Regions from separate parts of the Rhizobium sp. BR 250 genome, predicted to be linked through region 3. Evidence: predicted binding sites of a transcription regulator. Region 3 holds the regulator's gene; each other region holds the start of a gene.
What was found. The regulator PhoB, encoded in region 3, activates phosphate uptake and scavenging genes when phosphate is short. The targets are predictions, from matches to a motif close to TGTCATNNANCTGTCAT.
Positions count from the first base shown of each region.

Region 1 (10,444 bases), on a different contig from region 3:
GGCCAAGGGCGCTCGCAGCCTTCAGCGGCGGGGCCATGCTGGCGCTTGCGGGCGCCATTCTGCAGCGCGTCACCGGCAATCCCATGGCATCGCCGGAAGTGCTCGGCGTCTCTTCCGGGGCGATGCTCGGCGTCATCGCGGTTCTTCTCACGCTTGCCGCGCCCAGCCGCTCCGCGCAAATCCTCGCCGGCGCGGCGGGCTCGCTGACGGTTCTGCTGCTGATGCTGACCCTGTCACGCAAGCCGGGTTTTTCCGGCGACCGGCTGCTGCTGATCGGCATTGCGCTGAGCTCCGTCTCCGGTTTCGTCATGGCGGTCTTGATGACATCACAGGACCCGAGGCTCGGCCAGCTTCTGGCCTGGCTTTCCGGCTCCACCTATGCCGTCGCGCCCGGTGAGGCCATCATCTCCGCACTCCTGCTGTCCGTCGGACTTGCCCTGGTTCCCTTCATCCGCCGCTGGCTGGAAGTGCTGCCGCTTGGCGAAGACTTTGCCAGAAACACCGGCGTCTCGATCATGGCGAGCCGCAATAGCCTCTATTCGCTGTCGGCCATTCTCACGGCAAGCGCCACGATCCTCGTCGGCCCCTTGAGTTTCGCCGGTTTGATGGGACCACATCTGGCACGGCTTGCGGGCTTCCAGCGCGCCGGCACGCAATTGCCGGCAGCGGCGCTGATCGGCGGGCTGATCCTGCTTATCGCCGACTGGCTGGGTCGCAATCTTATCTTCCCGTTTCAGATCCCCGCAGGCCTGCTGGCCACGGTGGTCGGCGGGCCGTTCTTGCTCATACTGATTGGAAGGCGCACATGACCATTTTGATGGATGAGAGCTTTCGCGTGCTAACCCTGGTCGAGAGCCGCAGCATCACCCCGTTCATGCAGCGGCTGAGATTTACGGGCTCCGAGCTTCATCGTTTTGATACGCTGGAGAACTTGCATGTCAGGCTTCATTTCGCAAAACTGGGTAATGGCCCCGAGGATACCCAGGCCCTGAACGCAGATTCTTTCCATGTTCGCTATTATACGATCCGCGCGATAGACGCCGATAGCGGATGGATCGATGTCGATTTTGTCATGCATGACGACGCGGGACCGGGGTGCTCCTTTGCCCGCAGCGCACGTCCTGGCGCGATCTGCGGCATGACAGGCCCCTGCGGACTCGGAATAAAGCCGGCAAAACAGTATCTGTTTGCCGGGGACGAAACGGCCCTGCCGGCAATTGCCCGCATCTGTGAAAATCTGCCGCCGGGTGCGACGGGTCAGGTTTTCCTGCGGTCCGAGAACGTCGGATATGATATGCCTGCTCCATCCGGCATAGGCATATCCTGGCTGCCGCGCTCCACCGTATCGCCATCCATATTTGTCGACCATGTTTGCGATGCTGCGATGACGACAGCAACTTCGGCCGAGAGCTACTTCCTCTGGCTCGCCAATCCATTCTCGCATTGGCAGGATTTCCGAGACAAGCTGGGCCGCTTGTCAAAAAAAAGCTGTCTCAATGCCTGCTACTGGCGTGATGACGCGACAGCGGGCAATTGATGCGGAGCGCTCGCGGTTACCGATAGGCGTAAACATACCGCGCGATGCTGTCATAGACGTTGGACAGATAGGCGGGGATCCGCTTCAAACGGGCAAATTTGGTGTCTTTATATTCCGCCCGCGTCCCGACCAGCGTATCCGGGTTGCCAAATGGCAGGAAATCCCTGTCGGCCACGTAAACCTGCGTGCCGTAACCCCAGCCGCATTCCAGAGCCCGGTCAAAGGGCAATGTCATAACCCTTGCGGCCTTCAGAAAACGTTGCGCGGCGCTGCGTGAAATGAGGTAGCAGGCGGATGATCCCTGTGGCCCGTAGATGCAGCGCCCCAGCGTATCACCAAGAATGGTGGTCTTGCGACCCTTGAAACCACTGCGCCGGTGGTTGGTCAGCTTCACGATGGAATTGTCCGGCATCACCGTAATCATCGCCTTGATCCGCCCGGCAAAATCCGGAGTGAAGGCAACGTCGTCTTCGACGATCACCGCCACGGGCGCATCGGTCGCGAGGAAGATTTCGAGTGCCTTGATATGGCTGGCATAACAGCCATATTCCCCCGGCAGGGCATACCGGCCATTGCGCAACTCGAAGCCGCGCCGGTCGAAATCCCGCCAGTCATTCGGCGACAGGCTCTTGCCGTCCACCCCTTCCACCGGCCGCAGGTCCAGGCCCAGCCCGGAGGCACTCTCCAGCATCTTATCAAGCCGCGCCCGCGCCCGGGCAATTGAAATGATGTATATCGGGAAGGTGGAGATCGGCTGCATTCGCAAGGCACCATAAGCTTAAGATGAAGGACAGCCTCCTACAGCAAGCAAGGCCGGACGTCCATGCGGAAGGGATGTCCCGTCTCGACAGCGCGCGAAACCGCACGATTCTCGACGGGAAGGCTGAGGGAGATTACTTACGCGCAGCGGTGCGGCGGCAACGCCAGTTCCAGTCTCTCGGTTCACCCGTGTCCATATGCACCGATTCGGTGTGGCAATAGGTGCCGACGCCACCGCGATCAGGCAGGGAACGCAGATAGGTGGCAAGCTCCCATTTGGAGACGCCCTTGATCTGGATATCGGCGGCATCGCAGGTATAGTGCTTGGAGCCCTGCCTTATGCCCTTTGGCGGGCGATAGCCCGAGGTGACGATTGCGGGGCTGTTATAGTGGTGCTCCACATCCTTGATCATCCGCACCAGTTCCGGCTTGAAGCAACCGACTTCGACCCGGTCCGTCTGCAGGAAAAGCCCGTTCGGGGCAACGCGGGTGAGACCGGAAAGCGAAGCGAGCTTCATCAGGCCGGTCGGCTGGTCATCCTCTTCGTCGAGATGGGCATCGTCAAATTCATCGGACATCATCGAGCGGCCGGAAAGCGCAATGCCCATCGAGCCGTCCGAGGCACCGGGAAGTGCGGCGACCTGCGTGTTGCCCGCCGTGCCGCTTTCAATCATCTTCGGCAGGCGCTTCTTGGCCGCGCCGGCGAAAAACGCCGCAAGCGTCACGCCCTTGCCTTCGCTTTCCTGCCCTTCGCCCGTCGTTCCGGCATTGGCCGCCGGCTCAGCGGCGGCGAGCTGCGCCGATGGCGGCTGCGGCACCGGCACGGCGGCGGGCTGGCGATTTTCGCTGTGCTGTTCCGCCGGCACGTGCGCGGCTGCCGGAACCGGAACGGATACCGGCTGTGGCTGCGCCGCCTGCACCGGCGCGGAATAGACGCTGCTGACAGCCGGCATGATCTTCTGGGAAGGAGCGCCCGCTGCGGCGGGGGCCGCGCCCGGTGCACCCGCCGCAGCGGCGGGCGCGACGGCAGATGCCGTGGAATAGATGCTGGCCGTCCCGGCAGAAATTGCCGTCGGCTGCGTCGTCAATCCGCCAATATCGGCGGCAGCGCCATAAACCTGGGCGGGACCTCCGGCGTGCTGCGGCTGGGAAGGCGTGGCCGCTCCGGCGGCCGATGCCACGGCGGGATCCACATAGTGCCCCGGCTGGGCGCCGGATGTCTGGGGAGCAACGGCTGCGGTTTGCGGCTTATGCTGTGCGGCAATTTCCGGCTTCTTGGAACTGGCGGCCATCTCGTCATCCGTCACCGCCGAAACGCATCCGGAAAGCCCGAGCAGCGAAACCGCAATGACGAGACGCTGACAGGAAACGCGTTGTTTCGCGCCCTCGACAGTTTTCATGGGTGGCCTCCGTATCTTGCATTTCCAACAGCAGCACGGGAACGGAATCGTGTGCTTCCCCCAAAACGGGACTGGCCGTTTCGATTCGCGGACTATGCCTCATCCCCTCGGGATAAGGCAAGAGCGCCCGAAAACGCCGCTATTGGCCGGAAAATCCCTACCAGGAACCGGTATTCTGCATAGATATCCATGGTTCGGCTGGTGCGAGGCTTTCGCCCTTCTGCAGGATTTCAAAAGAAATGCCATCCGGAGAACGTACGAAGGCCATGTGTCCGTCGCGCGGCGGCCGGTTGATGACGATGCCGTTCTGCTGAAGGCTGGCGCAGAAATCGTAGATATTGTCGACCTCGTAAGCCAGATGGCCGAAATTGCGGCCGCCGGTATAATCCTCGGTATCCCAGTTGTAGGTGAGCTCCAGGCACGGCGCCTTGTTTTCCTTTGCCGCAGCAATGTCGTCACGCGCGGCAAGAAACACCAGAGTGAATCGGCCTTTTTCGTTCTCGATTCGGCGTATTTCCGCAAGACCCAGCAGGTCGCAATAGAATTTCAGTGATTCGCCAAGGTCTTTGACGCGAACCATTGTGTGCAGATACCGCATTTTCTTCCTCTCCATTACACGGGTCCGGGACCGTTAAACGCCTGGCGGCAAGCCCCGGACAAGGACGGCGACATAAAAGCAGCTGCGCAAATCAAAAACTAGGGCTTGCGTGGAACCGTTACCAAGATGTTAATCTGGCGCACAGGAATCAGTTGACCGATGTGTGGCGCGTAATCGAGGGGTTGGCAGGATATGGCTGATAGGATGTCATCGAAAACGATAGTCGATGTCGAGGACCTTTCGGGCGATGCCGTGGACCTGACCGAAATTACCGGCGTCGTGAAATGGTTCGATGTCGCCAAGGGTTTCGGTTTCATCGTGCCGGACAACGGCACGCAGGACGTGCTGCTGCACGTCTCCTGCCTGCGCCGCGACGGATACCAGACCATTCTTGAAGGTACGCGCATCGTCGCCCTCATCCAGCGCCGCGACCGCGGTTTCCAGGCTTTCCGTATCCTGTCGATGGATCAAACGACCGCCGTTCACCCCTCGCAGCTGCCGCCGGTGCGCACCCATGTACAGGTAACGCCTTCGAGCGGGCTTGAGCGCGCCATCGTCAAGTGGTTCAACCGCACCAAGGGTTTCGGCTTCCTGACGCGCGGCGAAGGAACGGAAGATATTTTCGTGCACATGGAAACATTGCGCCGTTTCGGCCTGACGGAGCTTCGCCCCGGCCAGGTGGTGCTGGTGCGTTTCGGCGATGGCGACAAGGGCCTGATGGCGGCGGAAATCCACCCCGACAACCCGGTCTCCATCGGGATGTCGCATTGATGGCCGCCCTGCCCCAGATGGTGAAAAGCGCCATTCTGGCGCTTCTTTTTTTCACGCTTGCGGGCGCCGCCCAGTCTCAGGAACGGCTGACATTCACGTCAGAGCCACTGACAATTGAAACCGCCTCGGGCAAAACCCACGATTTCACTGCCGAGCTGGCGCTGGACAATGCCCAGCGCGAACAGGGCCTGATGTTCCGCAAGTCGATGCCGCCTGAAAGTGGCATGCTGTTCGATTTCGGTATGTCACGCGACGTCGCCATGTGGATGCGCAACACCCTCATCCCGCTCGACATGCTGTTCATCGCCCGCGACGGGCGCATCACCCATATCCACGAGAACGCGGTTCCGCATTCGGAAGCCATCATCAGCTCCCGCGGCCCGGTGAATTTCGTTCTTGAACTGAATGGCGGCACTGCAAAACGCTATGGCATCAAGCCGGGCGATATGATCCGCAGTGCGCAAATCGGCAACCGAAAGTAAGATTGCCGCGTTATTGCGTCTGAACGGGCCGGACGAGGTTTCACCCGGCCGACGCAATAATCAGTAGACCGGCTCGATATGGCTCAAAACCCGGCAATTGGAAATGGAAGAAGCGAGATTGATGGCGATGTCGATCGCCTCGACCGAATCGGCCGTGCCTTCCAGATAGATCACGTCATTTTCGACGCTTGCCGAAATACGTGACTTTTCGAGGCCCGATTCGAAGGCCAGCGCCGAGGTAATCGCCTGGCAGACGCCCGCCATGCGATCCCCGAAGAAGCTTTCCTGAATGCCTGACAAATTGAACATATGCGTTCTCCTTCTTATGGACACAACAACGCCTGATGGGCGGTTTTGTTCATCTCCGGTTCATCTATTCGTTCATCTTCCATTCATCTTGGAAAATTGGAACCCCCTGATCGATCACATTTTAGGTGATCGGGAACCATTTCGTGAGGCAAACATTTCGCGCATGGGAGTGAGAAAGGCTGTCGAGACCAGATAAACAGGGAGGAGAATGATATGCTGATTAACAGAACGGAGCCGTGTCACCACGCCTTGTGGATGAAGCCGGTGGCGATCCACCTGCCACTGTCGGCGGCTGTGGAAATCTACAGCCCGCTGGTGGCGCTGGACATGCTGATGTACCGCTGGCCGGAGGAACACGGCCCGGAACATCAGGAAGCCTGCAAAAACTGCCTCGATGCGATCGCCGGCAAATGCGACATCGAAATAGCGCGAGAATCGTTTCTCGTTGCAAGCAGCCATGCCCATATTCTGAACATCCACTAGAATTCATGTCATCGTGACGATTGGGCCCTTCACCACGGAGGGCTTTTCTTTTGCGGCCATGTGTCTTCACCAGGTTTTCACACGCGGCGCAGCCCGTCCGCCTGCGGATGATGACATGTAACTGTCACGCAAACGTTATAATCGGCAGAGACGAATTCCATGGAATCGATTGGCGGAATAACCGCCGAAAGCTTGGGAGTGGAACTGGCCAGCATGGAAACTGTCTTTGCCCTTTGCGCAATTCTGCTCCTTGCCTTCAATCTTCTCGGCATCGTTCTGGCCGGCTGGCGGCTGACGAGACGCGATGCCGAAAACGAGCTTGTGCGGAAGAAACCGCCGGTCTCGCTGGTCGTGCCGCTGCGCGGCGTCGAAAATTTCACGCCGCTGACGCTGTCGCGCGCCTTCCAGCTCAACTGGCCGGATTACGAGCTGCTGTTCTGCGTCGCCGATGAATTCGATCCCGTGATCGCGGAAGTGCGCAAAGCCCAATCGGCCTTCCCCACGGTGCCGGCGCAATTGCTGATCGGTGACGACCGCATCAGTGCCAATCCGAAACTGAACAATTGCGTCAAGGGCTGGCGCGCCGCCCGCCACGAATGGGTCATTCTCGCCGATTCGAACGTGCTGATGCCGAAATCCTATATAACGACCATGATGTCGGCCTGGCGGCAGGATAGCGGGTTGGTCTGCTCGCCGCCGCTCGGCTCGCGGCCGGCGGGCTTCTGGGCACATGTGGAATGCGCCTTCCTCAACGGCTCGCAGGGGCGCTGGCAATATGCTGCGGAAGCGATCGGCATGGGTTTTGCGCAGGGCAAGTCGATGTTGTGGAACAAGCCGTTTCTGGAGGAGAATGGCGGCATTCGCGCCCTCGCCGCCGAAATCGCCGAAGACGCCGCCTCGACAAAGCTGGTGCGAAGCGCCGGCCGCAAGGTGCATCTGGTCTCCACTCCCTTCGAGCAACCACTCGGCCAGCGCCATGCCGGCGAAATCTGGTCGCGCCAGACCCGCTGGGCGCGGTTGAGACGCGTGACCTTCCCGCAATATTTCGCACCGGAAATCCTGACCGGCGCACTTCCCCCACTCCTCCTCGCGCTCGCCGCCGCTACCATGATGGATGTGAACCTCGTGGCAACGGCCTTTGCCGCGCTCGCCCTCATGTACGTGCCGGAACTGGCGCTTGCCGCCCTTAATGGCTGGCCGGTATCGCTCCACACGCTGCCGGCCATGATCGCCCGCGACATGATCATGCCCGTCGTCTGGGCACGCAGCTGGATCGGCAGCGCGGTGGCATGGCGCGGCAATGTGATGACGATCGGCACGGCGGAGAGCACGCTGGCCGGACCATCGGCGGAATAAATACTGGTTTTTTGAAAGAGGTTACGCCGGAAAGCTGATGTTTTGCTTTAAAATGGTCGGAGTGGAGAGATTCGAACTCCCGACCCTCTGGTCCCAAACCAGATGCGCTACCAGACTGCGCTACACTCCGCCGAGGCGATGGCTGGGGAATACACGGTTCACCTGAAGTCCGCAACAGGGAAATTCATCTTTGTTCAGTCGCGGCCTCGATCGGCAAAATCCGTCGCCGGCGTTGCAGTGGCGCGAAAGGAAAGCGCGGGATAATCGTCTTGACTCTCACCTGAAGTCAGTCCATTTCAAATTCAACGTTCCTGACACGATTTGGTTATTCTATTCAGGTACGTGAAGAATAATTCGGGGTGTTGCGCCCCACTGTCCAACCGGAGCAGTTTCGACATGTCTGCGAAGATTTACCGCCCTGCAAAAACCGCCATGCAATCCGGCAAGGCGAAGACCAATGTCTGGGTTCTGGAATTCGACGCCGAGGTTCCGCGCAAGATCGATCCGATCATGGGTTATACCTCCAGCTCCGACATGAAGCAGCAGGTCAAGCTAACATTCGAGACGCAGGAACAGGCCGAAGCCTATGCCCAGCGCAAGGGCATCGAATACCGCGTCATCCTGCCGAAAGAAGCAACCCGCAAGGTGGTTTCCTACACCGACAATTTTCGTTTCAACCGCACCCAGCCCTGGACGCACTGAAACACGACGATCAAAGTTTTTGCCGGAGTATCGATTGCCCGGCATGACGGCCCCTTAGCTCAACTGGATAGAGCAACTGCCTTCTAAGCAGTAGGTCGCAGGTTCGAGTCCTGCAGGGGTCGCCACCGCTTCTCTACTTTTCCATGAATGACTGTTCGCATTGATGTCCGATTGCTTCTTCGCCGCAGGAAGCAGTCTGCCTGACTATACGGGCGAACCGACGAGAAGTGTGCCGTTATCGTAAGGTAGACTGCACCTCTAAATGCCACAGGTCAAATCTCCAATGGTGGTGCTGGCTATCGGCCATGTTTCGATAGTTACAGCCGGATGATGTTGGGCTTTGATGCGTGGTCGAGTATTTCATTTGCCAAGGCGAAATTATCTAGTTTTATATCCGGATTGTAGACGAGATCCGTTATGGAGACGGTCGGAAAATTCTGCTCTAAAATGCGAAAGCAAAAGCTTGCGCGTGGCTCAGCCGCACTCTCCACAATATCCAAGCATGCAGCAATTTCGTCCACGGTTAAGTCAGGAATGTTAGGGGGAGGCCCCATCGAGATCAACTCGGCGAACTCTCTTTCACTCGTCCAGCTATAGAGCTTAAAAAACGTTTCTTTGTTATAATTTTGATTGCCAGAAAACGTGTTAATAGCCGCAAGCTGATCTGTGCAATCTCGTCCCTCATCGATGCTTGTGACAACATCAATGATAAGGCGTTCCAATTTATCAACTACTTCCGGAACTAGGTTGGGGATAGCGCTTTGAACTCTGTCGTGCATTCGGGAGGGTTCCTTTGATTTGATGGCCGAGAGTTTTGACTTGCTGCACAATCGCGGTCATTGGAATAATGGCATTCAGGAACGCCATCCGCCCGCTTCGGCGAACTTTTCGCCCTACCCCTGCCCCATCAGCGTGAAATAACCCCACGCAGCCACGAAAAACAAAATGACAGCCGCAATCGTCAAAGCCTTCCTCGCTTTCGGACCCAGCGGTTCGCGCGGTTTTTTCGGCGGCACCGGTTTGCGGAACTTCACCACATTGTCGTTCATTTCATCATCGTCCTGACTGTCGCTGCTGAAACCTTTTGCCGTGTCGGTGGCATCGGGCTCTCCAGTGCTTATCTCTATCAGACCAGAACTATCATAAATATTACCAAGTTTTCACTTCACCCTTGGGGCAAGCTATGTCACTTCCCACAATCAGAGGAATACAGAACGACAGATGGACGGATAAACCGCTGAGCGGAAACAACCCTCTGTGGTATTTTGAATTTTGCGGGTGACGAGAATGAATGACGCCAACGGCATTGGCCGCGATACACCAAACAGCCAACCCGATCTGCGTGAGATTCTGGGAACGAACAGAAACGGCAGGAAGAAGAAATCGCGCCGTTATCTTTATGTGGCCGCCTTCCTTGTTCTGATCGGCGGTGGCCTGGGTTATTATTACCAGTCGCGTGCGGCGGGCGTCGCCTATAGCTACACCACGGAAGCGGCGCGCCAGGGCGATCTGTCCGTCATCGTCACCTCCACCGGCTCCGTCCAGCCGACGGATCAGGTCGATATATCGAGCGAATTGTCCGGCACGGTGCGCAAGGTCAACGTCACCTATAATAGCCCGGTCAAGGCCGGAGACGTTCTGGCGGAGCTGGATACCAACAAGCTCGAAGCCGACGTGCAGAGCGCCCGCGCCAAGCTCGCCTCCGCCAAGGCCAATGTGCTGAAGGCGCGCGCCGATCTCGGCTCGGCAAAGACATCCATGGAGCGCCTGCGGTCGCTGGTGCAGAACCGGGTGTCCAGCCAGCAGGATCTCGATGCGGCGCAATTCACCCATGATGCGGCCGCAGCCACGCTGGAGGTCAACGAAGCGACCGTGCTTTCGGCCGAAGCCGATCTGCGGCTCGCCGAAGTCAATCTCGGCAAGGCCAAGATCGTCTCGCCCATCGATGGCGTCATCCTCACCCGCAGCGTCGATCCCGGCGCCACCGTCGCCTCTTCGCTCAACGCGCCTGTGCTGTTCACCATCGCCGGCGATTTGCGCCATATGG
Region 1 covers NZ_JARWKW010000016.1:12,945-23,388, forward strand. Annotated here, with positions in the region: gene fhuB (Fe(3+)-hydroxamate ABC transporter permease FhuB) at 1-809, shown strand, start outside; gene QD336_RS21770 (siderophore-interacting protein) at 806-1,537, shown strand; gene QD336_RS21775 (glycosyltransferase family 25 protein) at 1,554-2,297, opposite strand; gene QD336_RS21780 (YcbK family protein) at 2,431-3,696, opposite strand; gene QD336_RS21785 (VOC family protein) at 3,854-4,294, opposite strand; gene QD336_RS21790 (cold-shock protein) at 4,487-5,065, shown strand; gene QD336_RS21795 (DUF192 domain-containing protein) at 5,065-5,547, shown strand; gene QD336_RS21800 (BON domain-containing protein) at 5,608-5,856, opposite strand; gene QD336_RS21805 (DUF982 domain-containing protein) at 6,070-6,339, shown strand; gene QD336_RS21810 (ceramide glucosyltransferase) at 6,553-7,695, shown strand; tRNA gene QD336_RS21815 (tRNA-Pro) at 7,749-7,825, opposite strand; gene QD336_RS21820 (ETC complex I subunit) at 8,092-8,397, shown strand; tRNA gene QD336_RS21825 (tRNA-Arg) at 8,446-8,522, shown strand; gene QD336_RS21830 (hypothetical protein) at 8,715-9,176, opposite strand; gene QD336_RS21835 (hypothetical protein) at 9,291-9,446, opposite strand; gene QD336_RS21840 (efflux RND transporter periplasmic adaptor subunit) at 9,685-10,444, shown strand, end outside.
Region 1: the regulator PhoB is predicted to act here: its motif matches at 6,451-6,467, upstream of QD336_RS21810 (ceramide glucosyltransferase).

Region 2 (10,444 bases), on a different contig from region 3:
GGCCACGGCACCCTGCGCCAGCGCTTCGAGCCGCGTCCGGGTCTGGGACGTCGCACTGCCTTCGAGGAAGCTCAGGGACTGACGTATCTTCTCGATCGTCTGATCGAACTGCGCCACGGAACTCATATCCCTGGAGAGGAGAAAATCCCGCTGGTGCAGGCGGCTTTCATGCAGATCATCCACCAGCCTCATCAGCACCCCGTCCCGCTGGATAAGTCTGTCTTCGGCGACGCGATAACGCGCCTCCATATGCCTTTGCCAAAGCAGCATGCCGGCAATGACGGCAATACCGACCAGCGCAGCCAGCGCCAGCACCGAGATACGGTGACCTATCCTGAACGTTGAAACCAGCGGAAACATTCAACCCTCGTTTGCAGAATTTCATGAGGGATAAATGGGGGCACAAGGCTTAAGAACTCCTCTACCGGGTTTGTCAGTTTGATTAAGTTTTTATGACAATTCACAAGCGACAGCGGGCCGCAACAATCCGGGAAATCACCCGTAACGCCGCTGCCGTGCGGATTGGATAAGGGACGGGCGAGCATTCCCTCTCCCGCCCCATTTATCCAGCCGATCCATGCCGATCCAACGGGACCGGGTGGAGGCTATGCGGCCTTGTCGGTAGCGCGTGGCACCTGCAAAGCGCCGGTTCCCGACCAGTCGACCCTCCGGGTGGCGAACATGGTTGCGGCAATGGCGATGAAGGAGATCACTGCGCCGGCCAACAGCGCATATTCGTCTTCGTTCAGGACCAGATACATGACGCCATAGGCGACCGCGAGAACCGTGAACAGGGCCGCACCGTTCCTGCGACTATTGGTTGCGCTCCCGAGGTAAAACGAGATCAGCACCGCCGTCGACAATGAGGCCGTGGCATAGGCGATGGTGAAGCCCGTATGTTCGGAGAGTGCCAGCAGCAGCACGTAAAAGACGATCAGCGCCAGCCCCGTCAGCACATATTGTATCCAGTGCACGACGGTACCGCCCTTGAGTTCGACGATGAAGACGGCAAGGAAAACCAGCGAGATGAAGCCGATCGAATATTTCAGCGTCCGCGCGATGATCTGATAGAACTTCACGGGTTCCACGAGGTTGATCGTCATCAGGCTGCTGGACAGCGGCAGGCGCGTCCCCTCCACCACGCGGTCTATGCCCCTTGCGAGATAGGGGATCGTCCAGCTGGCCGTGAAATCAGTGGCGGTAACCGTCTTTGCCTCCGGCAGGAACAGTCCCTCGAAACCGGGATGCGGCCAGTCGGCCTTCGCCGAAAAGCCTGTCGTCTGACCGGCGGGCGCCACCGCAAAACTGCCGGACCCGTTCAGGGAGAATGCGATGTTGAAGGCGAAACCGGTTTCGATGAGGCCTTTCCCTATCGACCTGTGCACCCCGGCATCCGACCTTATCGCGATGTCCTGACCGGCGCGGGTCGTCATTGCCGAAATATCCCGCATGCCGGGATCGAAGGGCAGAACCGGACCGCCGTCTATGCTGACACCGGCACTGGAGCGGATGCCGGTAATATCCTGAATGCTAAGAACCAGAATGGCGCTGTCCAGCCGCGGCGTGCCAGAGAAACGAGCGAGATCCTGCAGAATGCCGGGGCCGAAGCGGCCGTTCAGGACAAGATTGCCGTTATAGACCGGCAGGCTGTAGATCGACAGGCGCTTTTCCTCGGTCTTCAGGTCGGCGGTGACCTGCAGCGTTTCCGGCATCACCAGCGCCCACTCCGTCGTGCGGTCGACGATGCTGCGGCCATCCACCTCCCGGCGGCGTTCCACATCAAAAGGTACGGCGAGATAGGGACCGTTCACCACCTGATCGCTGCCCCAGCCGCTGGCAATCCGCCCGGAGACGTCTTCCGCCCGTGAGGCACGTTCTTCCGTCAGCCCCCAGACGAGCAGAAGCGGCACCAGCAGAACCATGGATATGAAGCCGATCATCAGGAACTTGGCGCCCGGCGAACGCAGGCTGACGGCGAAATTGCCGCGTGACTGGGCCGGAGACGCCTGCCCTCCCGCCGGTACAAGGTCTTTTTCCGTTTCATGTGCCATTCTGAAATCCTTCTAAATATGATCGCGCCGAAACCAAGAACGAAGTTCGGCCGGCGCTGTCCCAAGTTTAAAACCCCAAATAGTCTTGCGTCCCCCAGGTGAACGCAGGGCCTATACTGGGATCGGATTTCGGCTGATTGTGCGCGGAATTCGGTTTAATGCGCGGTAAAATTGTGACTTTGCCGCGTTCGTTGCAAAAAGGGCCGGCGTCGCCGCCAGCCCTTTGTTTGAAACCTGAATAAATCCAGATCAGTCCTTCTTGGACGGAACCACACGCAGTGCCAGTTCGCGAAGCTGGGTCGGCGTTGCCGGCGACGGCGCGTTCATCAGAAGGTCCTGCGCCTGCTGGTTCATCGGGAACAGCGTGATTTCGCGCAGGTTCTTGGCGCCAACCAGCAGCATGACGACACGGTCGATACCGAATGCGCAGCCGCCATGCGGAGGCGCGCCATACTGGAACGCACGGTAGAGGCCGCCGAAGCGCTCTTCCACATCCGTCTGGCTCAGGCCAACCTTTTCGAAGGCCTTGACCATCAGCTCAGGCGACTGGTTACGGATCGAGCCGGAGGCGATTTCGAAGCCGTTGCAGACCGCGTCATACTGGAACGCCTTGATAGACAGCGGATCCTGCCCTTCCAGCGCTTCCATTCCGCCCTGCGGCATGGAGAAGGGGTTGTGGGCGAAGTCGATCTTCTTTTCTTCCTCGTTGTATTCGAAGAAGGGGAAATCGACGATCCAGCACATCTCGAAACGGTCGCGGTCGATCAGGTTCAACTCGTCGGCAGCGCGGGTGCGCGCCTCACCGGCGAACTTGTAGAACTTGGCCGGATCGCCGGCGACGAAGAAGCAGGCGTCACCCGCCTCGAGGCCGAGCTGCTGGCGCAGCGCCTCGGTGCGTTCCTCGCCGATGTTCTTGGCGAGCGGGCCGGAGCCGCCGACCTTGCCGTCTTCTTCCTTCCAGAAGATGTAGCCGAGGCCGGGCTGGCCCTGGGACTGCGCCCAGGCGTTCATCCGGTCGCAGAAAGCGCGCGAACCACCGGTTTTCGCCGGGATCGCCCAGACCTGAACCTTGGGGTTGGAGGCGATCATGTTGGCGAAGACCTTGAAGCCCGAACCATCGAAATGTTCGGTCACGGCTTCCATGACGATCGGGTTGCGCAGATCGGGCTTGTCGGAGCCGTATTTGCGGATTGCCTCGTCATAGGGAATGCGCGGCCATTCTTTGGTGACCGGCTTGCCTTCGGCGAACTTCTCGAACACGGCCGTCATCATCGGCTCCATCGTGGTCCAGACATCTTCCTGGGTCACGAAGCTCATTTCGACGTCGAGCTGGTAGAACTCGCCCGGCAGGCGGTCGGCACGCGGGTCTTCATCGCGGAAGCACGGCGCGATCTGGAAGTAGCGGTCGAAACCGGCGACCATCAGAAGCTGCTTGTACTGCTGCGGCGCCTGCGGCAGCGCAAAGAACTTGCCTTCATGGATACGCGAGGGCACGAGGAAGTCGCGCGCGCCTTCCGGCGAAGAGGCAGTGAGGATAGGCGTCGTATATTCGGCAAAGCCCATATCGCCCATGCCGGTGCGCATGGCGGAGATGATCTGCGTGCGGCGAACGATGTTCTTGTGCAGCGTTTCGCGGCGCAGGTCGAGGAAGCGGTACTTCAGGCGAACGTCTTCAGGGTACTCGGGCTCGCCGAAGACCGGCAGCGGCAGTTCCTTGGCAACGCCCAGAACCTCGATTTCCTGCGCATAAAGCTCGATCTCGCCGGTCGCCATGCCCTTGTTGACGGTGTCTTCCGAACGGGCCTTGACGAGGCCGTCGATGCGGATGACCCATTCGCCGCGCACGGTTTCTGCAACCTTGAAGGCCGGGCTATCAGGATCGGCAACCACCTGGGTGATCCCGTAATGGTCACGAAGGTCGATGAAGAGAACGCCGCCATGATCTCGCACGCGATGAACCCAACCGGAAAGGCGAACGGTTTCGCCAACGTCGGACTTGCGGAGAGCGGCACAGGTGTGGCTGCGGTAACGATGCATTTTTTTATCCTGGAACGTGTCGTGGGCCTGTTGGAGGCCAGATGGGCGGCACTGTCGAAATTTGCCGGAAAAGCGCATGGCCAGCCTGATTTGTCAAGGCAAAGCGCAACAATGTCGCCTTGCGACTGTCCTTTCCCCCGCCTTGGCTTTAGATAGGGCTAATCCACCCCGCCAAACCGAGTCGGCCCGCAATGAGCCAGATCAGACCTCTTATCCCGCTTCTCGTCACCGCCGGCATTCTGATCGGCGGCAACGGCCTGCAGGGAACCTATATCGCGCTTCGCGGCCTTTCCGAGGGATTTTCAGCCAGCACCATCGGCCTCATCAGCGCCGCCTACAGCATCGGCTTCGCGCTCGGCTGCATTTCGGTGACGCAGCTCATGCGCCGGATCGGCCATATCCGCACCTTCGCCACCATGGCGGCGGTCGCTTCCGCGGCATCCATCGCCATGCCGCTCGTCATCCACCCCGTGTTCTGGATGCTGATGCGTTTCGTCATCGGCATTGCGGTCGCCTGTCTTTTTGCCGTGATCGAAAGCTGGATCAATGCGCAGGTCACAAATTCCAACCGGGCGCGCACGCTCTCCGTCTATCGTTTCGTCGATCTCGGCTCCGTGACGCTTGCGCAATATATCATTCCCATCGCCGGCATCGGCGGACCGGTGGTGTTTTCGCTGATCGCCATGGCCCTGTCGCTTTCGCTGGTGCCGATCTCTCTTGCCGACAAATCCAACCCCACCCCGCCGAAGCAGATTCCCTTCAATCTTTTCGCGGTCTGGCGCATCTCACCGCTTGCCGTGGTTGGCTGCGTGGCCGTCGGCCTCAGCATGGCGGCGTTTCGCAATATGGGGCCGATCTATGCCGAACAGATCGGCATGTCCGTCACCGCCATCGCCACCTTCATGAGTGCCGGCATCATCGGCGGCGTGGTGCTGCAATATCCGCTCGGCGTCTATTCCGACCGTTATGACCGCCGCATCATCATTCTCGCCACCACCGCCGGCTCTGTCATCGTCGGCCTGTTCCTCGCCTTCTTCGCCGGCACCGACGAGTGGAGCAACATCGTCGGCGTCTTCGTCTTCGGCGCCTTCGCCCTGCCGCTCTATTCGCTGAGTTCCGCGCATGGCAACGATCACGCCAAGGAAGGCGAGCATGCGATGATGTCGGCCGGGCTCCTGTTCTTCTGGTCCGTGGGCGCGACGGTCGGACCTCTTCTCGCCTCCGTGCTGATCGACCAGTTCGGCCCGAAGGCGCTGTTCAGCTATACGGCCGCGATCCAGATCGTTTTCATCGCCTATACCATCTACCGGCTGCAGGTGCGCGAGGGCGTTCCCGTGGAGGAGCGGAACTGGCGGTTCAGCTCACTTTTGCGCACCTCAGCCTATTTCCAGAAGCTCGCCACAGCTCCGCCACCCAAAAAGGATGGACCGGAGCCCGATCCGCCCGAGAAAAACGATCCTTGAGGCCGGAAAAGCGGGCTTTGTATTGACATGCGCCCGGCAAAGGGAAAGTAAGACGGATAATTTTCACGAGTGGCCATTTGCAATGATTGAAACGACTGCCGCCCTCGCCGAAGCCTGCACGGAACTGGCGAAATCGGAATTCATCACCATCGACACCGAATTTTTGCGGGAAACGACCTTCTGGCCGGAGCTGTGCCTCGTACAGATGGCGAGCCCGACGCTCGAAGTACTGGTTGATCCGCTGGCCAAGGGTCTCGATCTTACGCCTATGTTCGAACTGATGGCCAATCCAAACGTCGTGAAGGTTTTCCACGCCGCACGGCAGGATATCGAAATCATCTACCACCTCGGCGGGCTCATTCCGCACCCGATCTTCGACACGCAGGTTGCCGCCATGGTCTGCGGTTTCGGCGATTCGATCTCCTACGACCAGCTGGTGCAGAAGATCAAGAATGTGCAGATCGACAAATCCTCGCGTTTCACCGACTGGAGCCGCCGTCCGCTGACCGAGAAGCAGCTGGATTACGCGCTGGCCGATGTGACCCATCTGCGCGATGCCTATCTGGCGCTGAAGGCGCAGCTGGAGCGCGAAGGCCGCTCGCTGTGGCTGACCGAAGAGATGGATATTCTGGAATCGCGCGACACCTATGACATGCATCCCGACGATGCGTGGCTGCGGTTGAAATCGCGCCTGCGCAAGCCGACCGAACTCGCCATCCTCAAATTCGTCGCCGCCTGGCGCGAGCGTGAGGCGCGGTCGCGCAACGTGCCGCGCTCCCGCGTGCTGAAGGACGACGCCATCTTCGAAATCGCCCAGCAGCAGCCGAAGGATGCCGAGGCGCTGTCGCGGCTGCGCACCATCCCGAAGGGCTGGGAACGGTCCGCCTCCGGCACCGCCATCGTCGAGACGGTGAATGCGGCACTGGCGCTGCCGAAGGAAGAGATGCCGAAGGCGCCGCGCCACAGCCATGCACCGGAAGGCTCCGGTGCTGCGGTGGAGCTTTTGAAAGTTCTCCTGAAGCTGACGGCAGACAAGCACGGCGTCGCCGCCAAGGTCATCGCCAATAGCGACGATCTGGACAAGATCGCCGCCGAGGGCGAGAACGCAACTGTCGCGGCGCTGACCGGCTGGCGGCGCGAGCTGTTCGGCGATGTGGCGCTGAAGCTCATCAATGGCGAAGTCGCCCTGCGTTTCGCCGGCAAGAAGGTCGAGGCCGTAGAGGTTGCGGCGAGCGAGTCGTAACCGCTCGCCGCTTTCCACCCCAATTTTGCCCGCATCGCGCCCCATCTCTCTGCTGATGGTTGCGCGATTCCAAGGGTATTTCCATGAAACCTGCCCGCATTCCGCTGCTCGCCGCACTTGTCGCGGCGGCAGGCATTCTCCCCTCTCTTCCCGCCCACGCCGCTGAAGGCAAGGTCGACCTTCAAGGTGAATGGACGACAGACTGCCTGAAGATCGGCAAGAATGACCGCCACGGCATCGTCACGCGCCTCACCATTCGCGGCGAGCGCATGCAGGCCGTCTCGCAGCTTTATGCCCGCAGCGGCTGCCAGCAGCCAACGGTGCAGGTGCGCTACGAAGGCACGCTGGACGGTGGCCTGAAGGATCAGGACAGCCTGCAGTTTGCCCATACCGTCACCTCGATCACCATGACGCCGAATGACAGCGACGTCGTCGAGCACTATAATCGCGACCCGAAAGGCGCCGGCTGCGGCCTGACTGGCTGGAGGGAAAATATCCCCTTCGACGTCGATGGTCGAACCTGCGCGGCGATCGCCTTCGCCCGCAAGGGCGATACGCTGTTCGACCGGGCCTGGATCGACGGCAACAGGCTGCGCTTTGCCGCCTTCCCGATCAAATGGTCGAACCGCACGCAAGAGGACCGGCCGCAATCCCCGCTTGAAACGGTCTATTACAGAACCTCCTATTAGGGCGGTTCCAGAAAAGGCGGATCGCGGTTTCGCGCCCCCAAAAATGCGACAAAACATCTCAGCCGCAACGGCGCATCCGCACCCGTTTTGCGGCAACGGGGCAACAGCCTTGCCAATCCTTCATGCAACCTTACCGATTGCTCACTTTTTGCGGCGCTTTTTCCCCATTAATGTCGCATATGACCTGAACAGATGCTTCGCCCGAAGGGAGCGGCGGGCCTTCCCTTCCCGAGACCAGAACCGATATGAGAAAATTGCTGCCCATCCTGGATTACGTGGTGCTCTTCGTTGCCGTGGCCGGCAGCGGCGTGGCCTACGCCTTTCTGGAATATGGCGGCGGCGCGTTGATCGGCGCCACCTATGCGCTCTTCGCCTGCGCGCCGATTCTCGCTTTCGAGCGCGGTTACATCATGCCCGGCCTGTCGCGGCAGGTCAGCGCCCTGCCGACGCCTGCCTATATCGCCGTCGGTCTCATCATCTACGCCATCCTCGTCTTTTGCGGCTTCGGGCTCGGCGGCACGATCCTGTGGCTGAGCGGGATATTCCCCGGTACCTGGAAACGGGCCGTGCATGCCGAGGTGCAGACGTTGATCTTTACCCTGATCGTCTGCGGCATCATCGTCTTCATCATGCGTGTGCGTGAGCTTCTCGGCCGCGATATCTTCATCGATCTCATTCTCGGGCGCTATCGCCGCCCGGTCAGCGAAGACCGCGTCTTCATCTTCATCGATCTCGTCGGCTCCACCTCCTTCGCCGAAACCCATGGCGACCTGAAGGCCCAGGAGTTTCTTGGAGAAATCTTCGCAAGCTATGCCGCACCGGTGAGGAAACACGGCGGTGTCATCGATGATTATATCGGCGATGCCGCCATCATCACCTGGCCCTATCACATGGCGATCCGGCGGGCGGCCTGCGTGCGCTGCGTCTTCGATATCCAGGCCACCATCGAGGACAAGCGCGACATCTGGCTTTCCCGCTTCGGCGAAGTGCCGCGCCTGCGCTTCGCCATCCATGGCGGTCCGGTCATCACCGCCGAAATCGGCGTCGACCATCACAAGATCACCTATTTCGGCGATACGGTGAACACGACCTCGCGGCTCGAATCGCTGAGCAAGATGCTCGGCCATCCGGTGCTGATTTCCGCCGATCTTGCTCACCAGCTGGTGCTCCCGAAGGGCGTGCGCAGCGAATATCTCGGCGAACATGCGGTGAAGGGCCGTGGCCAGACGCTTGGCGTCTGCACGCTCAGCCAGCAACAGGCCTCCGCCGCATAAGGGCCTCTCGGCCCCCAGAGGCCATCTGTCGGTGATGGCCGTCATAAAATTTCATCAAAGCTTCAAACGGCAATCACTTGCCTGTCATGCGACGACCCTATCGCGTCAATCCAGTCTTCAACAGGTATCGAGGGGTCACCATCATGAAGCACATTCTTTTCGCCTCCTGCGCGCTTCTTACGCTTGCCACCGCATCGCACGCTGCAGAGCAGGAGTTTCCGGCAAAGCTCGTCTCCCACGCCATCCTGCCGGCCAACACCATCATCGCGGCGCCCGCCGATGCGCCGGAGCACCTCAAGACCTCCGCCAAGTTCACCACCGCCGACCGCAAGCGCGCCGAAGGCCTGGGCACCGTGCCCGGCAAGGACGGCATGCGCCTGACCGGCCTTTCCATGCCGTTCAACGGCCAGCCGATGCAGGGCTTTTCCGGCATCAAGGCCATGCCCGATGGCAGCTTCTGGAGCCTTTCCGACAATGGCTTCGGTTCCAAGCTCAATTCCAGCGACGCCATGCTGATGCTTCACCACCTGAAACTCGACTGGGATGCCGGCAAGGTCAATGCGCTTGAAACCGTGTTCCTTTCCGACCCGGACATGAAGGCGCCCTTCCCCATCGTTCTCGAAGGCACTGCCAAGCGTTATCTGACCGGCGCGGATTTCGACGTTGAGTCCATTCAGCCGGTTGCCGATGGCTTCTGGGTCGGCGAAGAATTCGGCCCCTACATCCTGAAATTCACCCGCGACGGCAAGCTGACCGACGTCATCGCCACCAAGGCCGGCGACATCGAGGTGAAGTCTCCGGATCATCCCACGCTTGCCCTGCCCGGCAACCCGACACAGAAGATGCCGGCCTTCAACCTGAAGCGTTCCGGCGGTTACGAAGGCATGGCGCTTTCCAAAGATGGTTCCAAGCTCTACGGCCTTCTGGAAGGTCCGCTTTACATGGCTGATGGCCAGGTGGAAAAGACCGAAGACGGCGCAACCGCGCTGCGCATCATCGAACTCGACACCGCCAAGAAGCAATGGACCGGCCGCAGCTGGCTCTACCCGCTGGCCCAGGGCGGCGAAGCCATCGGCGACTTCAACATGCTGGACGACAGCACGGCGCTGGTCATCGAACGTGACAATGGCGCCGGCACCGCCGACAAGGCCTGCGCCGACCCGAAGAAGCCGGAAGCAAACTGCTTTGCCGTGCCCGCCAAGGTGAAGCGCATCTACAAGATCGAGTTCAATGACGCCAATGTCGGCAAGGCCGCGCGCAAGATCGGCTATATCGATCTTCTGAAAATCTCCGACCCCGACAACAAGAAGCGTCAGGGCGGCGGCAACGGTTATTACGACATGCCTTTCGTCACCATCGAGAATGTCGACCGCGTCGATGCCACGCATATCATCGTTGGCAACGACAACAACCTGCCCTTCTCGGCCGGCCGTGCGCTGGACAAGGCTGACGACAACGAATTCGTCCTGCTGGACGTCAAGGACCTGCTTGACGCCAAGTAAGACCGAAGCTGCTGTCAATCGCTTTGGCAGCGGCGAATGATCCCGACGGAGCGCCCGGCAGACACAATGTCTGCATGGCGCTCCGTTCCGATTCTCCAGAGCTGGAGCAATTCCGGTGAACACCGGTTCACCTCCATTGCTCTAACTCTTTGTTTTTGCGCATTTCCGGACGCAAAACCGAGCAC
Region 2 covers NZ_JARWKW010000009.1:80,491-90,934, forward strand. Annotated here, with positions in the region: gene QD336_RS15630 (methyl-accepting chemotaxis protein) at 1-360, opposite strand, end outside; gene creD (cell envelope integrity protein CreD) at 606-2,051, opposite strand; gene aspS (aspartate--tRNA ligase) at 2,301-4,088, opposite strand; gene QD336_RS15645 (MFS transporter) at 4,280-5,551, shown strand; gene rnd (ribonuclease D) at 5,634-6,794, shown strand; gene QD336_RS15655 (hypothetical protein) at 6,878-7,483, shown strand; gene QD336_RS15660 (adenylate/guanylate cyclase domain-containing protein) at 7,729-8,757, shown strand; gene QD336_RS15665 (esterase-like activity of phytase family protein) at 8,901-10,259, shown strand.
Region 2: the regulator PhoB is predicted to act here: its motif matches at 8,807-8,823, upstream of QD336_RS15665 (esterase-like activity of phytase family protein).

Region 3 (10,444 bases):
GGAATATGTCGAGTTCTTCGTTTCTGACGAAATGATCGGCCCCGACTCCCCGCTCGCAAACTACGGCCTCGTTGCCGCTCCGGACAAAGAGCGTGAAGAAATCCGCGCCAAGTTCGCTGCCGGCGCTTCGATGTAATAAAGAAAGAGGGGTGCGGCCTGCCGCACCCCTCGTTCCGCTTCGGTGCCATTCCGCCTCGGCGATTGTCTCCGGTTGACAGTTCCCATCCATCGCCATCCACATGATTATTAATGGATTACAGATGGATAGGATGTATCAACCTTGACGCTTGCCAGACTTTATTACAGTCAGGCGGCAAGCATCTCCGGATGGTCCAGCGGTCTCGTTTTGATGACTTTTTGATTTGCCCGATATCGCACCGTGCTCTTGAGGCACGCCGAGGGAACTCTAATGAACACATCGATCCTTTTGCTGATACTGGCGCTCATCGGCATCGGCAGCTATCTGCTCGGCAGTCGCCGCGCTGTTGTCCTGTCTGGTGGTCGCCCCTCCAGCATGCATTCCCGTGCCGGTTATCACGGCTCTTACGCGGTCGTCTGGGCTGTCTTGCCCGCGGCGTTCATCCTCTGTGCCTGGCTGGTCGTCAGCCCGTTGCTCGTCACCTCTGCGGTGCGCGGCAATTTCCCGGAGGATATCCGGGCGCAATCCGAGGCACAGCAGAGCCTGACCTATGGCATGGTGACCTCCATCGCCCGCGGCCTTCAGCGGCTGACGCCGGAGGAAACCGCGCAGGTTGAGGCGGACACGGCTGCGGTCCGGCCGCTTCTGGCATCAAAGGGTGTCGCGATCGCCGGTGATCCCGAGCGGTTCATGGTCGATGCCGCCAAAGCGCTCAACGCCATGACTTCCACCAGCCGCATCGCGATGATTGCGACGGTGCTTCTGGTCGCGCTTGGCGGTGCTGCCTATGCGCTGCGGGCGATCGCCCCGCGCTTCAGGGCGCGCAACCAGGTGGAGAAGGTCATTCTCGCGGCGCTGCTCGTCGCCTCGTCCATCGCCATCCTCACCACCATCGGCATCGTGCTCTCGATGCTGACGGAGGCGATCCAGTTCTTCACCATGGTCCCTGCGCACCAGTTCTTCTTCGGAACCGTGTGGGATCCGCGGTTTGCGGCAGCCGGTGCGACGGACTCCTCCGGTCAGTTCGGCCTGATCCCGCTGCTCGCCGGCACGCTCTATATCGGCCTCGTCGCCATGCTGGTCGCAGTTCCCGTCGGCCTGTTCTCGGCGATCTACATGTCGGAATATGCCTCGCCGCGCTTTCGCGCGGTGGCAAAGCCGCTGCTCGAAGTGCTCGCAGGCATCCCCACCATCGTCTACGGCTTCTTCGCGCTGACGACGGTCGGTCCTTTCCTCAGAGACATCTCCGCGCAGATCAACGGCCTGGCGACGGGTGACTACGCCAATTTCATCCAGGCGCAGAGCGTCATCACCGCTGGCTTCGTCATGGGCATCATGCTGATCCCCTATGTCTCGTCGCTGTCGGATGACATCATCACCGCCGTGCCGCGCTCGCTGCGCGACGGCTCGCTCGGCCTCGGCGCCACCCGGTCCGAAACCATCAAGAAGGTCATCGTTCCCGCCGCTCTTCCCGGCATCGTCGGCGCCGTACTGATGACGGCCTCGCGCGCCATAGGCGAGACCATGATCGTGGTTCTCGCGGCGGGTGTCGCGGCGCGCCTGCAGCTCAATCCTTTCGAGCCCATGACCACCGTCACGGTCAAGATCGTCAGCCAGCTTACCGGCGACCTTGAATTCACCTCGCCGCAGACGCTGGTCGCTTTCGCGCTCGGCATCACGCTTTTCGCCATCACGCTTTGCCTGAATATCTACGCGCTTTACATCGTGCGCAAATACCGGGAGCAATATGAATGACCGACATCGTCTCTCCCGCAGCCGGCGCCAGCGCCGTGAACAAGGCCACGCGCCGTGATATCGGTATCAAGCGCCGCTATGCCGCCGAACGTCGCTTCCGTGCCTACGGAATGGCAGCGATTTCTTTCGGCCTCATCTTCCTCTTCCTGCTGCTCTGGTCGGTCGTATCCAAGGGCCACACCGCCTTCCAGCAGACGATGATCACCGTTCCGGTCGAGTTTTCGGAACAGATCATCGATCCGAAGAATGAGCGTGCCACAAATCCCGCAAAGCTGATGACGGCCAATTACCCCGTCATCGCCCGCGATGCGGTTGCCAAGGTTCTCGGCGTTGCGCCGACCGACCGCGCCGGCCTTCGCGCCGTCAACGTCATGATCTCGGACAGCGTGCGCACGCAGCTGCGTGACATCGTCGTCGCCGATCCCGCCGTCATCGGCACCACGCGCACCGTTACGCTTCTGGCGTCGGGTGATGTCGACAGTGCCTTCAAGGGCCAGGTCGATCTGACTGCGGATGAAGCGAACCGCCGCATCTCGAACCAGCAGCTCGGCTGGATGAACCAGCTGGCCGAAAGCGGCCAGCTCGGCAAACATTTCAACACCGGCATCTTTGTTAACGGCGCATCGAGCCGTCCGGAAGCGGCGGGTGTCGGCGTGGCGCTCATCGGCTCCTTCTATATGATGATGATCGTCCTGGTGCTGTCCTTGCCGATCGGTGTTGCAGCCTCCATCTATCTTGAGGAATTTGCCCCGAAGAACCGTCTGACGGATCTCATCGAGGTGAATATCAACAATCTCGCGGCCGTTCCCTCGATCGTTTACGGTCTGCTCGGTCTCTCGGTCTTCATCAACTTCATGGGCTTTCCGCGCTCGGCTTCGCTGGTCGGCGGTCTTGTCCTGACGCTGATGACGCTGCCGACGATCATCATCGCGACCCGTGCCGCATTGAAGGCCGTGCCGCCGTCGATCCGCGCCGCCGCACTCGGTCTCGGCGCTTCCAAGATGCAGACGATCTTCCACCATGTGCTGCCGCTCGCCATGCCTGGCATCCTGACCGGCACCATCATCGGCCTCGCCCACGCACTGGGCGAAACGGCGCCGCTGCTCCTGATCGGCATGGTGGCATTCGTCGCGAATTACCCGACAACGCCGATGGATCCGTCCACGGCCCTGCCGGTGCAGATTTACATGTGGGCGAACGAAGCCGAACGCGCCTTTGTCGAAAGGACATCCGGCGCTATCATCATCCTGCTTTTGTTCCTCATCGTCATGAATGTTGGCGCAATCCTGTTGCGTCGCCGCTTCGAGCGGCGCTGGTAGAGGGAGATTGAGCAATGAACATGTTGTCGGAAGCAGCAGTTGAAAAGGCGCTGGACAAGAAAATGAATGAAGTTTCATACAAGATGATTGGCAAGGACGTTTCGGTTTATTACGGCGAAAAGCGCGCGCTTTACGACGTGAACCTCAACGTTCGGGAAAATACGGTGACCGCGCTGATCGGCCCGTCCGGCTGCGGCAAGTCCACCTTCCTGCGTACCCTGAACCGTATGAACGATACGATCGACGGCTGCCGGGTCACCGGCAAGATCACGCTCGACACCGACGATATCTACGATCAGCAGATTGACGTCGTGGAATTGCGTGCCCGCGTCGGCATGGTGTTCCAGAAGCCGAACCCCTTCCCGAAGTCGATCTACGAAAACATTTCCTACGGTCCGCGCATCCACGGGCTTGCCCGCAACAAGGCGGATATGGACCAGATCGTCGAACAGAGCCTGCAGAAGGCGGGTCTCTGGAACGAGGTGAAGGATCGTCTGCACGAATCCGGCACGGGTCTTTCCGGTGGCCAGCAGCAGCGTCTGTGCATCGCACGCGCGGTTGCCGTCAGCCCGGAAGTGATCCTGATGGACGAACCCTGTTCAGCGCTTGACCCGATCGCGACTGCAAAGGTCGAGGAACTGATCCACGAACTGCGGACGAATTACACGATCGTCATCGTCACGCACTCCATGCAGCAGGCGGCACGTGTTTCCCAGCGCACGGCCATGTTCCACCTTGGTCATCTTGTCGAAGAAAACGAAACCGACAAGATGTTCACCAATCCGGACGACCAGCGCACGCAGGATTACATCATGGGCCGCTTCGGCTGATCCTGGCCAGCGCTTTCTCGAAACCGAACAAGACTGGTGCCTCTGCCGTGCCCGCTTCCGGGCACGCGCATGAAGGCCAAGCCGGAGGACTAGACCATGACACAGACAACGACCCATTCGCATATTCTGTCGGCCTATGACGACGAATTGAAATTCCTCACACGTCGCATCGCCGAAATGGGCGGTCTTGCGGAACAGATGTGCGCCGACGCCGTGCGTGCGCTCGTCAATTCCGATGCCGCACTTGCCCAGAAGGTCATTTCCGACGACGCGATCCTCGATCATTCCGAGCGCGAGATCGGCGACAAGGCCATCGTCACCATCGCCAGACGCCAGCCGATGGCGGCCGACCTTCGCGAGATCATCGGCACCCTGCGTATCGCAGCTGATCTGGAGCGCGTTGGCGATCTTGGCAAGAACACCGCCAAGCGCGTGATCGCGGTTGCCGGAACCGGCGTGCCGCGCAAGCTCGCCCGCGGCATCGAGCACCTGTCGGAACTAGCGCTGGTACAGCTCAAGGAAGTGCTTGACGTCTATTCCACCCGCTCCGCCGAGAAGGCCAATGCCATCCGCGAGCGCGACGAGGAAATCGACGCCATGTATACGTCGCTCTTCCGTGAGCTTCTGACCTACATGATGGAAGATCCGCGCAACATCACCACCTGCACGCATCTTCTCTTCTGCGCCAAGAACATCGAGCGTATCGGCGACCACGCCACCAATATCGCCGAGACGATCTATTACATGACCACCGGCAGCCAGCCGGAGGGCGAGCGTCCGAAGGACGACAGTTCCAACACGCTCGGTTCGGTGACCGAGTAACAGACAGGCGAAGGCTTGCGGAGTTAGCATATGGTGCCCAAGATTGCAGTTGTGGAAGACGAGGAGGCGTTGAGCGTCCTGCTTCGTTACAATCTCGAGGCTGAGGGATATGACGTCGACACGATACCCCGTGGCGACGAGGCGGAAATCCGGCTGCAGGAGCGTATTCCGGACCTTCTCATTCTGGATTGGATGTTGCCCGGTGTTTCCGGCATCGAGCTGTGCCGGCGTTTGAGAATGCGGCCGGAAACCGAACGCCTGCCCATCATCATGCTGACCGCGCGCGGCGAGGAAAGCGAGAGGGTTCGCGGCCTCGCCACCGGCGCTGACGATTATGTCGTCAAGCCGTTCTCGACGCCGGAACTCATGGCCCGCGTCAAGGCCATGCTGCGCCGGGCGCGTCCCGAGGTTCTGTCCTCGGTGCTGAAATGCGGTGATATCGAGCTGGATCGCGAGACCCATCGCGTTCACCGCAAAAGCCGCGAAGTGCGCCTCGGCCCGACGGAGTTCCGCCTGCTGGAGTTCCTGATGACCTCTCCGGGCCGGGTGTTTTCCCGTTCGCAGTTGCTGGATGGCGTCTGGGGCCACGATATCTATGTCGACGAGCGCACTGTCGACGTTCATGTCGGACGCCTGCGCAAGGCGCTCAATTTTTCGCATATGCAGGATGTCATCCGCACCGTGCGTGGTGCCGGATATTCGATGGAAGCCTGAGCCAGACCAAACGGCACAGTTTCGCCAAGGCCGATAGTGCAACCGAAAATTTAGAAGCCCGAAACCGGAAACGGTTTCGGGCTTTTTGACTATGGATCTTTTCAAAAGCGGGCATCGTACTCAGGGGGCTTTAAATGCGGTGTAAATCCGGATTGTCGGATCACACCGCTGCCATCCGGTTTCTAGACCGCCTGCAGTTGATGGCGAACGCCTCCCGGAGGATATGCGCGTCAAAAAATCAAAGGTTGCGGATCCTCGCGACACGCCCAAGGATGACGCCGGAGTGTCTGGTGCAATCCCTCATCGCAAGGACGACGTTACGCTTTGTTTGGGCACGCCACGTCGCGATATGGCTGAAACTCCGCAAGGACCAAAGTCGTGTACCCTGTCCAGAAATTCAAACCGGCCGACAGTGGAACATGCCCGGTTTTCAGGAAGGCGAGGTGCGGGATATCTGCCCTTGGGTTGATTCCGAGACCGCAAAGAACCTCTGACTTTATGTCATAAAAAAACGGGCCCGAAGGCCCGTAGTTTTTGAGTGTCAAATGCGTGCCGCAACACTCAAGCTTTGCGACGCTCGCTCACCGGCTGGTAGGCGAGCTTTGCATGGAACTTGCAATAGGGTGAAGATTCCAGTGCTTCACAACCGCAAAAATGAAAATCGTCCTTGAGCGGATCGCCGACCGGCCACTTGCAGGTGCGTTCCGTCAGTTCCGTCAGTGTCAGGCGACGGGAAATCGGCGTTACGACGTTTCTGGAGGGAACATAGTCGAGAACTTCGGCGGTCTCGATATCGATTTCCTCATGCAGTGCCGTTGCCGCGTTGGAGCGGCTCAAGACCCGTGCGGGCGTCGCGTTGACGCGGGTCGCGAAATTTGTCGCGCGGGGAGCAGGGGCGGCCGTGCGCTTGGGCGCGGAACGCGCCGAAGTGACAGGGCCGCCGGCCTTGACGCGTCCCGGCAGATTGAGACGGTGGACCTTGCCGATCACGGCATTACGGCTGACACCGCCCAGCTGTGCTGCTATCTGGCTGGCGCTAAGCCCCTCGGACCACAATTTCTTGAGTTTCTCGACTCGCTCGTCTGTCCAGTTCATGCCGCTTCTCCGCTTTTCGCGTGTATTTTCGGCAGAATCCCTCTCCGCCCCGCGGGCGTGCCGCAAGCGTGGTTTCCGCCAGATTTTCGGTGACTAGTTCCGCCGCAATGCAGTCTAGTAATTAGCGATTAACCTAGTGCCAGCCCGACTCCGTGGCAAGAGTCGGGGGAATCATCTGGAATCGATTTTCCGGTTTTCCCCAACTTGCTGGCGAGTTGAGTCTGAAAGGCAACACCTTGGGGCTCATTCGCCACCGTCTACTAGTGCTTGAGACGCCCGGGAAATGCGGACTTTTGTTGACATCGGCAGGCGAAGTGACAATAGTGCCGGTGCCGCCGCAAGGCGGCATTTTTGATTTTCAGGCGGGGGATAACCTCGCCAGCCTATTGACAACCGTCTGACAGCGCATCCGCGCAAGGAGTGATACAGCCATGGCCGAAGCCGCCGCGCCATTGTTCGATACGTTTGCAAGAGCCCCCCTGCGCTTCGAGCGAGGCGAGGGTGTCTGGCTGTTCACGGAAAGCGGCGAGCGATATCTGGATTTTGCGGCCGGCGTCGCGGTCAATTCGCTGGGCCACGCCCATCCGCACCTCGTGGAAGCGATCAAGACCCAGGCCGAAAAGGTCTGGCACGTCTCCAACCTTTATGAAGTGCCCGGACAGGAAAAACTCGCAAAGCGCCTGACGGAAGCGACATTCGCGGACAAGGTCTTCTTCACCAATTCCGGCGCGGAAGCGCTGGAATGCGCGATCAAGACCGCGCGCCGTTATCATTATTCCAAGGGTCACCCGGAAAAGTTTCGCATCGTCACCTTCGAAGGCGCCTTCCATGGCCGCACGCTGGCGACGATCGCCGCCGGTGGCCAGCAGAAATATCTCGAAGGTTTCGGTCCCAAGGTCGAAGGCTTCGACCAGGTGCCGTTCGGCGATGTCGACGCGCTGAAGGCCGCCATCACGCAGGAGACGGCCGCACTTCTGATCGAGCCCATTCAGGGTGAGGGCGGTATCCGCGCGCCCAGCAAGGAATTCCTCCAGCTGCTGCGTTCGCTTTGCGACGAGCATGGCATGCTGCTGATTTTCGATGAGGTCCAGACCGGCGTCGGCCGCACGGGCAAACTCTTCGCCTATGAGCAGACCGGTGTTGCGCCTGACATCATGGCGGTTGCCAAGGGTATCGGTGGCGGTTTCCCGCTCGGTGCCTGCCTTGCCACGGCGGATGCCGCTTCCGGCATGACGGCCGGCGTGCATGGCACCACCTATGGCGGCAATCCGCTGGCCATGGCGGTCGGCAATGCTGTTCTCGACGTCGTTCTCTCCGAAGGCTTTCTCGAAAAGGTCCGTGATGTCGCGCTGGTCTTCCGCCAGGGTCTTGCCTCGCTGAAGGATCGTTATCCGGATGTGATCGAGGAAATTCGCGGCGAAGGCTTGCTTCTCGGCATCAAGGCCCGGGTTCCCTCGGGCGAATTGCTGCAGGCCATGCGTGCGGAACATCTGCTCGGCGTACCGGCGGGAGACAACGTCATCCGCCTGCTGCCGCCGCTCGTCACCACGGCGGAAGAGGCCCGCGAAGGTCTGGCACGCGTGGAAGCGGCAGCCGCATCCCTGACCGCGAAGCAGGCGAAAATCGCCTGAGGAAACAATAAAGGGCGGGCCTCTTCCCGGAGGCTCGCGAGCATGGGACAGTTTGAAATGGCTTCACCTAAACATTTTCTCGACCTGTCGGCCGTCGGCTCGCAGGATCTGCGGGCAATTCTTGACGATGCGCGCGCACGCAAGGTCGCCACGAAGGCCGGAACGGCGGAAAAGCCGCTTGCCGGCAAGATGCTGGCAATGATCTTTGAAAAGCCCTCCACCCGCACCCGCGTTTCCTTCGATGTCGGCATGCGCCAGCTGGGCGGCGAGACCCTTTTTCTCTCTGGTACGGAAATGCAGCTCGGTCGTGCGGAAACGATCGGCGATACCGCGAAGGTGCTGTCGCGTTACGTGGATGCCATCATGATCCGCACCACGGACCATTCACGCCTGCTCGAGCTTGCCGAACACGCAACGGTTCCGGTCATCAATGGCCTGACGGATGATACCCATCCCTGCCAGATCATGGCGGATATCATGACGTTCGAAGAACATCGCGGTCCGGTCAAAGGCAAGACCATCGCCTGGACGGGTGACGGCAACAACGTGCTGCACTCCTTTGTCGAGGGCTCGGCACGCTTCGGTTACCGCATGACGATGGCGGTGCCGATGGGATCCGAACCGCATGACAAGTTCCTGAACTGGGCTCGCAACAATGGCGGCGAGATCGCGCTGTATCATGACGCGGAAAAGGCGGTTGCGGGTGCGGATTGCGTTGTCACCGATACCTGGGTGTCCATGAACCAGGAGCACAAGGCGCGTGGCCACAACATCTTCCAGCCCTATCAGGTCAATGAGGCGCTGATGGCCAAGGCGGAAAAGGACGCATTGTTCATGCACTGCCTGCCGGCGCATCGCGGTGAAGAAGTGACGGATGCCGTGATCGACGGCCCGCAATCGGTGGTCTTCGATGAGGCGGAAAACCGTCTCCACGCACAGAAGTCCGTCATCGCCTGGTGCATGGGCGTGATCTGAGGAATTCACCCGGTCTTGATCATCGTCGGGCCGGGTGCTTGAACTTATACGCACCGATTACCATCTGTGGGACTTCGAAAAGGCTCGTCGGTTTGCTGGCGGGCCGTCATCACGATTTGCACGTTTTTCTCCGGAAGCGGTTTCGCTTCCCGGGTCTCTGTGCGACAAGCGAAAAAACCACATTTAAAAGCCGGACTTTTGGACGGTAGCGGCGCCACGGCTGCGCCAAGGAGTATCACATGGCAGATGTAACGGTTGAACTGGACGATCTCGATTTTGCTGGCGACGACAAGGTTGTGCCCTTTCAGGTCGAAGGTCTGGATGTGCGCGGCCGCGCCGTACAGGTCGGGCCGCTGCTGAACGCCATCCTCGAACGGCACGATTATCCCGCTGCGGTTGCCCGCCTTCTGGCGGAAGCGACGGTTCTGACGGCGCTGATCGGCACCTCGCTGAAGTTTTCCGGCAAGCTGACCGTCCAGACCAAGGGCGACGGCCCGGTTGACCTGCTGGTTGCCGATTTCTCCGCGCCGGACAGCATGCGCGCTTATGCCCGTTTTGATGAGGAGCGGCTGGCGGAAGCGGTTGCGGCCGGTGCAACCTCGCCGGAGCAATTGCTGGGCAACGGTATTCTCGCCTTCACCATCGATCAGGGTATGGGCATGCAGCCCTATCAGGGCATCGTGCCGCTGGATGGCTCTTCGCTGGAAGACATTGCCGGGGTCTATTTCCGCCAGTCGGAACAGCTTCCCACCCGCGTGCGCCTTGGCGTCGCCGAGTTCTTCGACCGCGACGGTGAAGGCAAGCCGCGCCACGGCTGGCGTGCAGGTGGCTTGATCGCGCAGTTCCTGCCACAGGCCCCCGAGCGGTTGCGCATGCGCGACCTGCACGGTGGCGATGGTGACGAGGGCGGCCACGAGGTGCAGGAGGACGATGCCTGGACTGAAGCCGTAACCCTGCTGAACACGGTGGATACTGACGAACTGACCGATCCGCAGGTGCCGGTGGAACGCCTGCTCTACAGGCTTTTCCATGAAAGCGGCGTGCGCATCTATGATCCGCAGGCCATTTTCGACCGCTGCAGCTGCTCGCGGGACAAGATCAAAGGTGTGCTCTCCGGCTTCACCGCCGAGGAGATCAAGGCGAGCGAGGAAGACGGCGCCATTG
Region 3 covers NZ_JARWKW010000003.1:45,196-55,639, reverse strand. Annotated here, with positions in the region: gene QD336_RS05505 (substrate-binding domain-containing protein) at 1-136, shown strand, start outside; gene pstC (phosphate ABC transporter permease subunit PstC) at 410-1,894, shown strand; gene pstA (phosphate ABC transporter permease PstA) at 1,891-3,213, shown strand; gene pstB (phosphate ABC transporter ATP-binding protein PstB) at 3,228-4,043, shown strand; gene phoU (phosphate signaling complex protein PhoU) at 4,140-4,865, shown strand; gene phoB (phosphate regulon transcriptional regulator PhoB) at 4,896-5,579, shown strand; gene QD336_RS05475 (GcrA family cell cycle regulator) at 6,141-6,674, opposite strand; gene QD336_RS05470 (aspartate aminotransferase family protein) at 7,106-8,305, shown strand; gene argF (ornithine carbamoyltransferase) at 8,363-9,280, shown strand; gene QD336_RS05460 (Hsp33 family molecular chaperone) at 9,520-10,444, shown strand, end outside.